3 regions of the Paenibacillus sp. FSL R7-0189 genome follow, and region 1 is predicted to be linked to each of the others. Evidence: riboswitches for the same ligand, from Rfam matches in the RefSeq annotation. Region 1 holds a riboswitch; each other region holds the start of a gene.
What was found. A riboswitch is a leader RNA that binds a small molecule or an ion and turns the genes downstream of it on or off. The one in region 1 is predicted to bind cyclic di-AMP.
Positions count from the first base shown of each region.

Region 2: it holds a riboswitch for cyclic di-AMP, as region 1 does, so the genes downstream of both, MKY63_RS15400 (TrkH family potassium uptake protein) here and MKY63_RS10260 (3D domain-containing protein) in region 1, are expected to answer to the same signal.
Region 3: it holds a riboswitch for cyclic di-AMP, as region 1 does, so the genes downstream of both, MKY63_RS30160 (KamA family radical SAM protein) here and MKY63_RS10260 (3D domain-containing protein) in region 1, are expected to answer to the same signal.

Region 1 is NZ_CP150223.1:2,380,307-2,383,589, reverse strand. Features, by position in the region: gene MKY63_RS10265 (TatD family hydrolase) at 1-653, shown strand, start outside; cyclic di-AMP (ydaO/yuaA leader) riboswitch at 852-1,081, shown strand; gene MKY63_RS10260 (3D domain-containing protein) at 1,367-2,533, shown strand; gene rnmV (ribonuclease M5) at 2,709-3,260, shown strand; gene rsmA (16S rRNA (adenine(1518)-N(6)/adenine(1519)-N(6))-dimethyltransferase RsmA) at 3,257-3,283, shown strand, end outside.
Region 2 is NZ_CP150223.1:3,534,566-3,537,848, forward strand. Features, by position in the region: gene MKY63_RS15395 (CPBP family intramembrane glutamic endopeptidase) at 1-889, opposite strand, end outside; cyclic di-AMP (ydaO/yuaA leader) riboswitch at 1,210-1,385, shown strand; gene MKY63_RS15400 (TrkH family potassium uptake protein) at 1,450-2,808, shown strand; gene MKY63_RS15405 (TrkA family potassium uptake protein) at 2,822-3,283, shown strand, end outside.
Region 3 is NZ_CP150223.1:6,817,086-6,820,368, forward strand. Features, by position in the region: gene MKY63_RS30155 (AraC family transcriptional regulator) at 1-1,567, shown strand, start outside; cyclic di-AMP (ydaO/yuaA leader) riboswitch at 1,616-1,757, shown strand; gene MKY63_RS30160 (KamA family radical SAM protein) at 1,898-3,064, shown strand; gene MKY63_RS30165 (YafY family protein) at 3,207-3,283, shown strand, end outside.

The sequences.
Region 1 (3,283 bases):
ATCGGGAAACGATCCCTTCAACGATGAAGCTGGCTGAATCTTATGATTATATTTATGCAGCGGTGGGCTGGCATCCACAGGATGCGATTGATATGAAAGAGGGGGACCTCGATTGGATCGCCTCTCTTTGCAGCCATGAAAAAGTGGTGGCCATCGGAGAGATTGGATTGGATTATTATTGGGATACCTCTCCCAAGGATGTGCAGCAGGAGGTCTTCCGCAAACAAATCGGACTAGCCCGTGAACTAAAAATGCCAATCTGTATACATGACCGTGATGCTCATGAAGATGTTGTACGGATTTTACGGGAGGAAAAAGCAAATGAAATTGGTGGCGTGATGCATTCGTTCTCAGGCAGCTGGGAAACAGCAAAAATGTGTCTAGACCTTGGATTTCATTTGTCATTTGGAGGACCGATAACGTTCAAAAATGCCAGAGTGCCTAAAGAGGTGCTTGCACAGACGCCATTGGACCGATTATTGATCGAAACAGACGCTCCATATTTGACTCCACACCCCTTCCGTGGCAAGCGAAATGAGAGTGCTCATGTGAAGTTAGTAGCAGAGGCTGCGGCTGAAATTAAAGGGTTAACATGGGAAGAATTGGCTAAAATTACGTATGCGAACGCACTGGAACGATTTGGGATTGTCTGAAAACAGGAGTAAAACGGGTGAAAAATAGAGAATAGCCGATATATTAAACTTTTTTAATATAAAAACGGCTGATTATTACAATATTTTAACCATATATTTGCTTAAACGTGGTTGAATCGTCCTTTACAACATGCATCAAAACAGGATATCATCTTTTCAGTGATGTGAGCTGTTGTTATTGTGACAGCCATTGATTCATGGATCGTCTCGCTGAGTCTCCGTATGGAGAACGGGGGAACCAATATTGAACTGCCGCATGCCTGTATCTTGAATACGACTAGGAATTGCCGCAGAACAATATTTGATTTCTTCACGTGGTCTTTGGGGTGAATTTAAGGGCAACCGCCGTGAGCGGGTGACCTGAAATAGGGCGTCTCTCTTTCGTCCGAACCCGACAGCTAACCCCGTAAGCGCAAGTAAGAGAGGCAACCTCGTGCACAAACATTCCCGCGTATTCTGACATCGGAGAAGCCACGAAAGAGTCCTCAAGAGAACTCTTTTTAGGCTTCTTTATTTTTGAATAAACTGAATGTTGCCCGCATACTGTTATATAACAGGTGTGGGAGTAGCTGTGCCGAGCAGGCGATCCATGAGCAGGAGACGCTAAGTTAATACGTGCGTATCCTGTGACAATCTCAAATAGTTTCGTCAAAGAAATTCAGTCCTCATGATATACAAATTGACGACGAGGCTATGTAAGGAGGATGGAGAGAATGGGCTTATTCCAACCAGAGGTATCCCATGATTCGCAGTCATCCAGCAGGTCTTTCGCATTACGGTGGGAGCAAGTAAATACTCGCGTACTTTTACTTGCAGGTGTGATTTCAATCGCAATCGCGCTGTTAATTCTGCTGTACGTACACGGTCAAAGTAACAAACAATTTGTTTTAGTAATAGACGGGCAAACACAGACACTTGAAACGCGAGAAGCACTTCTTGGTGATGTGTTGGAGAAAGAGCAAATTTCGCTGCAGCCGCATGATGAATTATCTTTAGGTCTGAGTGATGAAATAAAAGACGGTGACCGTGTCGTTATCAATCGTGCGCAGAAATTTAGCCTTACTGCGGACGGAGCAACAAAAACGTTATATACGACCGAAGACACTATCGGTCAGGCGATTGACAAACTGGGTATCAACCTAGAAGGCTATGATAAGATTTTTCCTTCGTTAGACACCACCATCTCTGCTGACATGGAGATTAAGATCGTTCGTATCAACAAGCAAACGGTACAGCGAACAACTAACTTACCTTTCCGTGTTATTAAGACAGCAGATCCCTCCCTTACTGTGGGAACAGTTAGAGTGGCACAGGCAGGCAAACCAGGCGTCATGGTTCAGCATATTGAAAAGATCTATCAAGACGGAGAACTGGCCTCTATGCGCATGATCGGCAAGGAAGTACAAACGGTAACAAAAGATAAGATCATTGCCGTTGGTACTAAAGCACTTCCTAAGCCTACTGTAGTTGCTAAAGCTACAACAACTTCCAAATCAAGCACTACCTCCAAAACGACTAAAGTTAGCGCTAAGACTAAGAACGTCACAAGCAAGGCTGGCGTAGACTTTGAGTACAAGAAGATGATTAAGAACGTCTCCATGACAGCTTATTCGTCAGAAGAGCCAGGAATAGGTACTAAAACTGCCTCCGGAACACGCGTAACGGAAGGTCGTACAATTGCAGTAGATCCGAATGTAATTCCTATTGGCTGGTGGGTTTATATCGATGGGCTTGGATTCCGCCGTGCAGAGGATACTGGCGGTGCCATTAAAGGCAATAAAGTGGATGTCTATTATGATTCCCTGAGCCATGCTCGTAATTTCGGCCGTAAATCACGTACCGTATATGTGATTGGACCTGTGAAACCAGAGCTTAACTAGAACTGAAGCTTTTGCAAAAAATCCTTTGATAAGCTATAGTGATGATAACCGTAAGGAACGCTGGATGATCATTTCGTTGATCGCAGAGCAACCGCTCATCACTTATACATTCTTTAACCAAAAGAAGAGGAGCGAATCCTCTTCTTTTTGCTTTTTTTGGAAGGAGTCAAGAAATATGATTAAGGAATTAATCGTCGTTGAAGGCAAAAGCGATACCGTAGCCATTAAGCGTGCTGTGGAAGCAGATACGATTGAGACAGGCGGCTCTGCTGTAAACCGGACTGTAATTGCGAAGATTGCGCTAGCTATGGAACGCAGAGGGGTTATTATTCTTACGGACCCGGACCATGCCGGGGAGCGAATTCGTAAAATCGTTTCAGCGAAGGTGCCGGGCTGCAAGCATGCTTTTATTCCGGAGAAGGACGCAACTCGAAAAGGGGATATCGGTGTAGAGAATGCATCGCCAGAGGCGATTCGTCATGCGCTGCGTAATGTACATACCTCTTTTGAAGGAGCACCTGCTTTGATTGGTATTGATGACCTTATGGCCGCTGGAATGCTTGTACACCCTCGGGCTGCTGAAAGACGTATGGCGCTTGGTAATTTGCTTGGAATCGGATATTGTAACGGCAAACAGCTGTACAAGCGGCTGGCGATGTTTGGGATTACGCGGGAGGAATTTGCCGGGGCTCTCGCCCAAATTGATCAGGGAGGCATTACTTCATGAGTGGTAGAGAGGAAATTTCGACT
Region 2 (3,283 bases), 1.2 Mb from region 1:
TGATTACAAAATAGGCTGAGCTTAGGAATACTCCACGTTTAAAGGAAGTATGCTCTCTTCTAAGAATACTGTAGACGAGTGCCAGAATTCCTAAAATCAGTGTGGGTATACCGTAACCGAATAATGTTAGCTTTTCCGCTAAAGAGGTCTGTCCTTGTACGTAGGAGGTATGCCAAGCTGGTGCAGTGAATCCGGCATTAAAGCTGGAGACCTGCTCTCCACTGAAATCAAAATAATAGTGCAATAAGGATTCGCCGACCTGAACAGTACTATCCGTATACACTAGCCCATGGCTTCCTGTATTCGATTCAATTTGTAGCTTGGCAGGATTTACTTCCCATTCCTGAAGCCAAGGACGAGCAAGATTCTCCTTCTGCGCTAGAGTGAGGTCAGCTCCCTTGTCCTCTTTTGCACCAACGGAAGCAATGCCAGACCCCTCTTCGGAGGCAACTTTTGCAGCCTTTGAGAAAGCGACAATCTCGCCGGTATACATATTGAGGTCAACGATGATTTGCGGCTCTTGATCCGCTGACGGAGTAAGCGTTGCACGAAAGACATCAAAAGGATATTTTTGATCCAATTTTTTCTTGGTGTAGTCCTCCACAAGCTTCTCGCGAGACATATAACCATAAAAGGAAGAGTCCGTCTCGTAAAGTACATTCCATTGATCGTTTGGTGCTTCGGTGTAATTGAGCTTTTGTTCTGCGAATAATACGGCTTGGTCACGGGCTTCTGCCTTGCTAATAACGGTGGTATCTTCCCCTGTAGAGCTGCTTAGCAGCGAAGGGGAAATCTGAAACATAATAAATAGAATAAGACCGATAATGCCCGAGATGATGAGCCTCTTGGAGAGGGCACGTTGCTGTAGGGGCTGGCCGACGGGATTCATGTAACGCCTCCTTGTTATGTACTGACAATGTTATGTTCCATTATAGTATTAGTGCCTGGCTGGTTACAAAAAACATTATATGTTCTTTTTATGGGTAATAGAGATAGTATAGAATAGTCATGTGAATTTATACCATGAATTTTATCGTGTTCATTTGTGTACGAATGGTGAGAATCGGTGTAATTGCAGGGAAAACACGGAAAAGTGATGAGAAAAGGTACTCCATTTGATGCAGTCTCTTTAAACCGCATTTTTTCATGTGAATGAGCATTAATTGTGTCTTTGTGAATTCACTAAATAACGTATATAATTTGTATGCAATTGTATAGTAGCCGAATTTCTGGTGAAAACGGGGGAACCATAAGAAGTGATGAAAAGTGGAGTGTACAAGATAAATGGCACTTTCATCAGGGGTGAATTTCGTTCTAGGAACGAATAGGGCAGCCTGCACAGTCCGAATCCGTCAGCTAACCTCGTAGGCTAATTTACTGCAGGAACCAAGTCAGCATTGGTTTTCCAGTGCTTTTTTTGTTGGAATTTTTGATAAGAAGGTGAGCATAGTGGCTTCACAGTTTCGCAGGATTTCTGAATTTAAGTTTCTGAAGCTCTCGCCGCCGCAGATACTGGTGCTTGGTTTTGCATCGATTATTCTGATAGGGGCCTTGCTGCTTATGTTGCCCATTTCAAGCACAAGCGGGAATTCCGTGGAATTTATTGATGCATTATTTACTTCAACTTCGGCAACCTGTGTAACAGGACTTGTTGTGCTGGATACCGGAACTTCGTTCACGATTTTTGGGAAAACCGTAATTATGATCCTGATCCAGATCGGCGGCTTAGGTTTTATGACCATGGCCACTCTATTTTCACTGGTGTTAAAGCGTAAAATTTCTTTGCGGGACAGGCTAATCCTACAGGAAGCCATGAATCAAGGCTCTATGGAAGGAATTGTGCGACTGATCCGGAGAGTCCTTATATATTCTCTTGTCATAGAAGGCTGTGCCGCTTTGCTGCTGTCTATTCGCTGGGCTTTTGATATGCCACTGGGAAAAGCGATTTATTTTGGCATATTTCATGCGGTGTCTATGTTTAATAATGCGGGGTTCGATATTTTTGGGGATTTTCGCAGTTTAACTGATTATGTATATGATCCGCTTGTGAATATTATTGTGATGTTTCTGATTGTCTCCGGCGGGATTGGTTTTATTGTAATGTCAGATCTGGTGGAGTTTCGGGTAACCCGCAGGCTGTCTCTACATAGTAAAGTTGTCCTGTCCACCAGCACAGGGCTGATTCTGATCGGAGCTCTGGTTATTTTTATATTCGAGTTTACTAACACTCGTACCCTAGGTTCACTGAATTTTGGCGGTAAAATATTATCAGCCTTCTTTCAATCCGTGTCTCCCCGTACGGCTGGCGCGAACACAGTTGATATTGCTGGACTTCGGCAGGCTACACAATTTTTTATAGTGATTCTTATGTTTATTGGTGCTTCTCCAGGCTCAACGGGCGGCGGGATCAAGACAACAACCTTTACGATGATGATTGGTGCTGTTATTGCTATGCTGCGTGGACGGGAAGATGTTGTGTTGTTCCGTTATCGGCTGGCTCAAGAGCGCATCTACAAGGCATTAACGATCACACTGCTGGCTTTGTTGTTAATCGCCTCTGTGTCGATGATACTCTCCACAACTGAAGACAGTAATTTCTTGGCAATCTTGTTTGAGACGACCTCCGCCTTTGCTACGGTAGGACTGACTATGGGGCTAACTCCGGAACTGTCAGCGATCGGTAAGATTCTACTCTGTCTGACGATGTTTGCAGGTCGGCTAGGTCCACTAACCTTGGCGTATGCACTCGGTCCCAAACAGGGTAAACCACTGTATAAGTATCCTGAAGGTAAAATAATTATTGGATAGGAGTTAATTAGAAATGAAAGCACAGCAATTTGTAGTAATCGGCTTAGGTCGCTTCGGTTCAAGCCTGGCGCTTGAGCTGATGGAAATGGGCTACGAGGTGCTCGGCATTGACCACCATGAAGAACGCGTGGAGGAAATGAGCGATCAGCTGACGCATACGGTAGTAGCAGATGCTACAGATGAGGGAATTATGCGCTCGCTTGGTGTACGGAACTTTGATTGTGGGATTGTTGCGATTGGTGACAATATGGAGAGAAGCATTCTGGCGGCCATTTTGTTAAAGGAGATTGGAGTCAAGCAAGTGGTGGCTAAGGCAATCTCCATCCTTCATGGCCGCGCACTGTCGCGGCTGGGGGTTGATCGGGTTATTTTTCCGGAGCGGGATATGGGGATTCGTGTGGCACACCAGCTGGTGACGCCCAATTTGCTGGATTATATTGAACTGTCCAAGGATTATAAAATTGTCGAGCTGACC
Region 3 (3,283 bases), 2.6 Mb from region 1:
GCGTACAACCCAGGACTATACCCTTCTCATATTTACTGGAGGGAACGGACAATTGAACCTCGATGATCAAAGCGTGATACTAAGTACGGATAAATGTTATCTACTATCTCCTGGAATCTCCTATAGTACGAACAACCAGGAGCTGACGTTGTATTATTACCTCATCACCTTTACAGCAATTTATACAACCAAGCATCCTAAACGATATTCTGGAGAGCTGCTTTCCGGCAGACGGGAGTTAATTGTGCACCCGTTCACCAAGGTAATCCGACTAGTCGAAGAGCTGCTCATGAACAGGAATAATACCGATGATGTACAACAATTCAAGCGACAATTAAAATTCCAAGAATTGCTGCTGCTACTTTTTGAGCATAATTACCCTTCCAAACACCTGCCAAGTCCTACGGAATCCGTAGAAAAGACCATAACATTCATTCAGGAGCATTATACAGAGAGTATCACCGTGAAGCAGTTGGCTGAACGGGCGGGGATATCGATCTGGCAGTATACACCGATCTTTCAACAGCTTACGGGTAAAAAGCCGCTTGAATACCTGACGGATCTGCGTATTAATCATTCCAAACGATTCCTGCAGGAATCGACTGAACCACTGCGGGAAATCGCCAGACTGGTCGGCTTCTCGGATGAATACTATTTCAGCCGCCGCTTTCGGCAAAAAACAGGAGTTACACCCGGACAATATGCACATCAGCAAGGTCGTAAGCTTACCGTCAAGGATTGGACGGGTCATGAGGTGGAAATTCCTGAACGAGCGAAACGTATTGTCTATCATGGCGAGACACTTGGCGACCTTCTCGCGTTAGGTGTAAAGCCTATCGGTGGAGATGAAGCATTCGCCCGGAACAGCGTCTATAAACATCGACTTAAGAAGCTCGCCAACGTCGGGTTTCCACTGGACCCGCAGTTGACCGCTTCCCTAAACCCAGATTTGATCATTTTGGCAAATAGTGATGAAAGAGCCTACAGAGCAGTTTCTGGTATCGCTCCGACACTCACCTTTGATTCATTTGCGCCTCTCGACAACCGAATGCGGACATTAGGCAGTTGGCTAGGTAAACAGCGCGAAGCGGAAGCATGGCTGGAGTCATTCACAATCAAAAACGCAGCCATGTGGCAGCAGCTTTACTCGACAACTCTCCAAGTTGGAGAAACCGCCTCTGCTTTGGTCTATGATCATGGAGATCATCTATATGCTATGGGAATGTCCGGATTCTCCACTGCGCTTTATGCCCCATGTGGTTTACAACCGACCGAAGAGATTCAGGCCATATTGGACGAAGAGTTAGGGTTCGCCGAAGTGGATCCAACACGACTGCCTGCCTACGCCGGAGATCATATCTTCATGTTCATTCCGGAACGCAAAGACTCGCGAGCTGCAATGGAACGACTACTAGACAGTTCACTTTGGAACAGTCTCCCGGCAGTACGTCAGGGACATGTTTATCTGCTCGACGGAAGCAAATGGAACTCCAGTGATGCGTTAACCCGGGAGAAGCTGCTAACGTTGTTGCCTAAACTACTCGGCGGAAGTAGCGCTAGCAATTGAAGGTGAATCTAGGATTCTCTTTTGACTTTTCAAAACTTCATAGGGTATACTTTATCTACGCTTAATTTCCAACTTTTACAGTTGAAAAGCGGGGGAACCAGTTAATTGGGGCGAATCATTGAGCATTAGAATGTAGGGTACCATCTTACCCGAGTCCGTCAGCTAACCTCGTCAGCAGTGGATGGGTCTGCTTTTCATGTTATTTACATAACCAGAGACCCTTGCTAAGGGTCTCTTTTTGTGCTTTTTTTGGACCCTGCTGGCAGTAGATTGGCCTTTGACACTAAGGCTCCCTCATTTCTCACACTACGAGACAAAGGAGAGATGTACGTGCAAAAGGTAAAGTACTTCACGGATATTAACAAAATAGCTATGTTGTCTGAGCTGGAAAAAGAGAATCTGAAAGAAATTACAGAAAAATTTGTTTTTCGTGTAAATGACTACTATCTGTCTTTGATTAACTGGGATGATCCAGAAGATCCCATCCGTAAGCTGGTTATTCCTAACGAAGGTGAACTGCTGGAGTATGGGCGCTGGGACGCCTCCGATGAGGACACGAATTATGTGGTACCTGGTTGTCAGCACAAGTATAGAACCACTGCACTACTGATTGTATCCGAGGTCTGCGGGGCTTATTGCCGCTACTGTTTCCGTAAGCGTCTGTTTCGAAATGACGTGAAAGAGGCGATGGCTGATGTCTCTCCGGGCTTGGAGTATATCGCAAAGAATCCGGAGATTAACAACGTACTTCTTACGGGCGGGGACAGTTTAATTCTCTCCACACCGAAGCTAAGATCCATTATTGAAAATCTAAGAAGCATTGAGCATGTTAAAATCATTAGACTAGGTTCGAAGATACCCGTATTTAATCCGATGCGGATCTCTGAAGACGAAGAGCTGCTGGAGCTGATTCGTACTTACTCTACCGAAGACAAACGAATCTATGTTATGGCGCACATCAATCATCCTCGTGAAATCACACCTGAAGCCAAAAAAGCATTTAAAGCTCTCCACAACGCAGGGGCAATTGTCGTAAATCAGACTCCCATCCTCAAAGGCATCAACGATGATCCCATTATTTTAGGGGAACTACTGGACCGACTTTCATGGGCTGGCGTTACACCCTACTACTTCTTTGTGAACCGGCCCGTTGCCGGAAACCGGGATTTCGTATTACCGCTCGAGCAAGTCTATCAAATTGTAGAAGAAGCCAAAACTAGAACCTCAGGACTTGGCAAAAGAGTACGCTTATCCATGAGCCACACCTCAGGAAAAATAGAAATTCTCGCCATTGATAACGGGAAAGCCTATCTCAAATACCATCAATCCAGAGATCAGGAATACGGAAAATTCATGATTCTAGATTGTCCAAAGGACGCCGAATGGTTCGATGACCTGCCTGGGAATGAGCAATATTGGACCCCACCTGTGAAAAAAAACGATGCTATTATTTCTGTTAATCATTTATCAGAGCCTGCGGATTTAATCTATAAATAAATTAATCGGCTCTGTCAGACTCTGTCATAGGATATTACTTCATCACCAACAACAAAACTCCTCCCTCCCAAAATTAGCCCGAAAAAATCTATGATATAATCACGCTGTAACACGAAATGGACTAATGGGTGGGAATGCACACATGAAATTGGAACGATTGATTTCTATGATCTACAAGCTATTGAACCACGAAGTTTTATCTGCCTCCAAGCTGGCTGA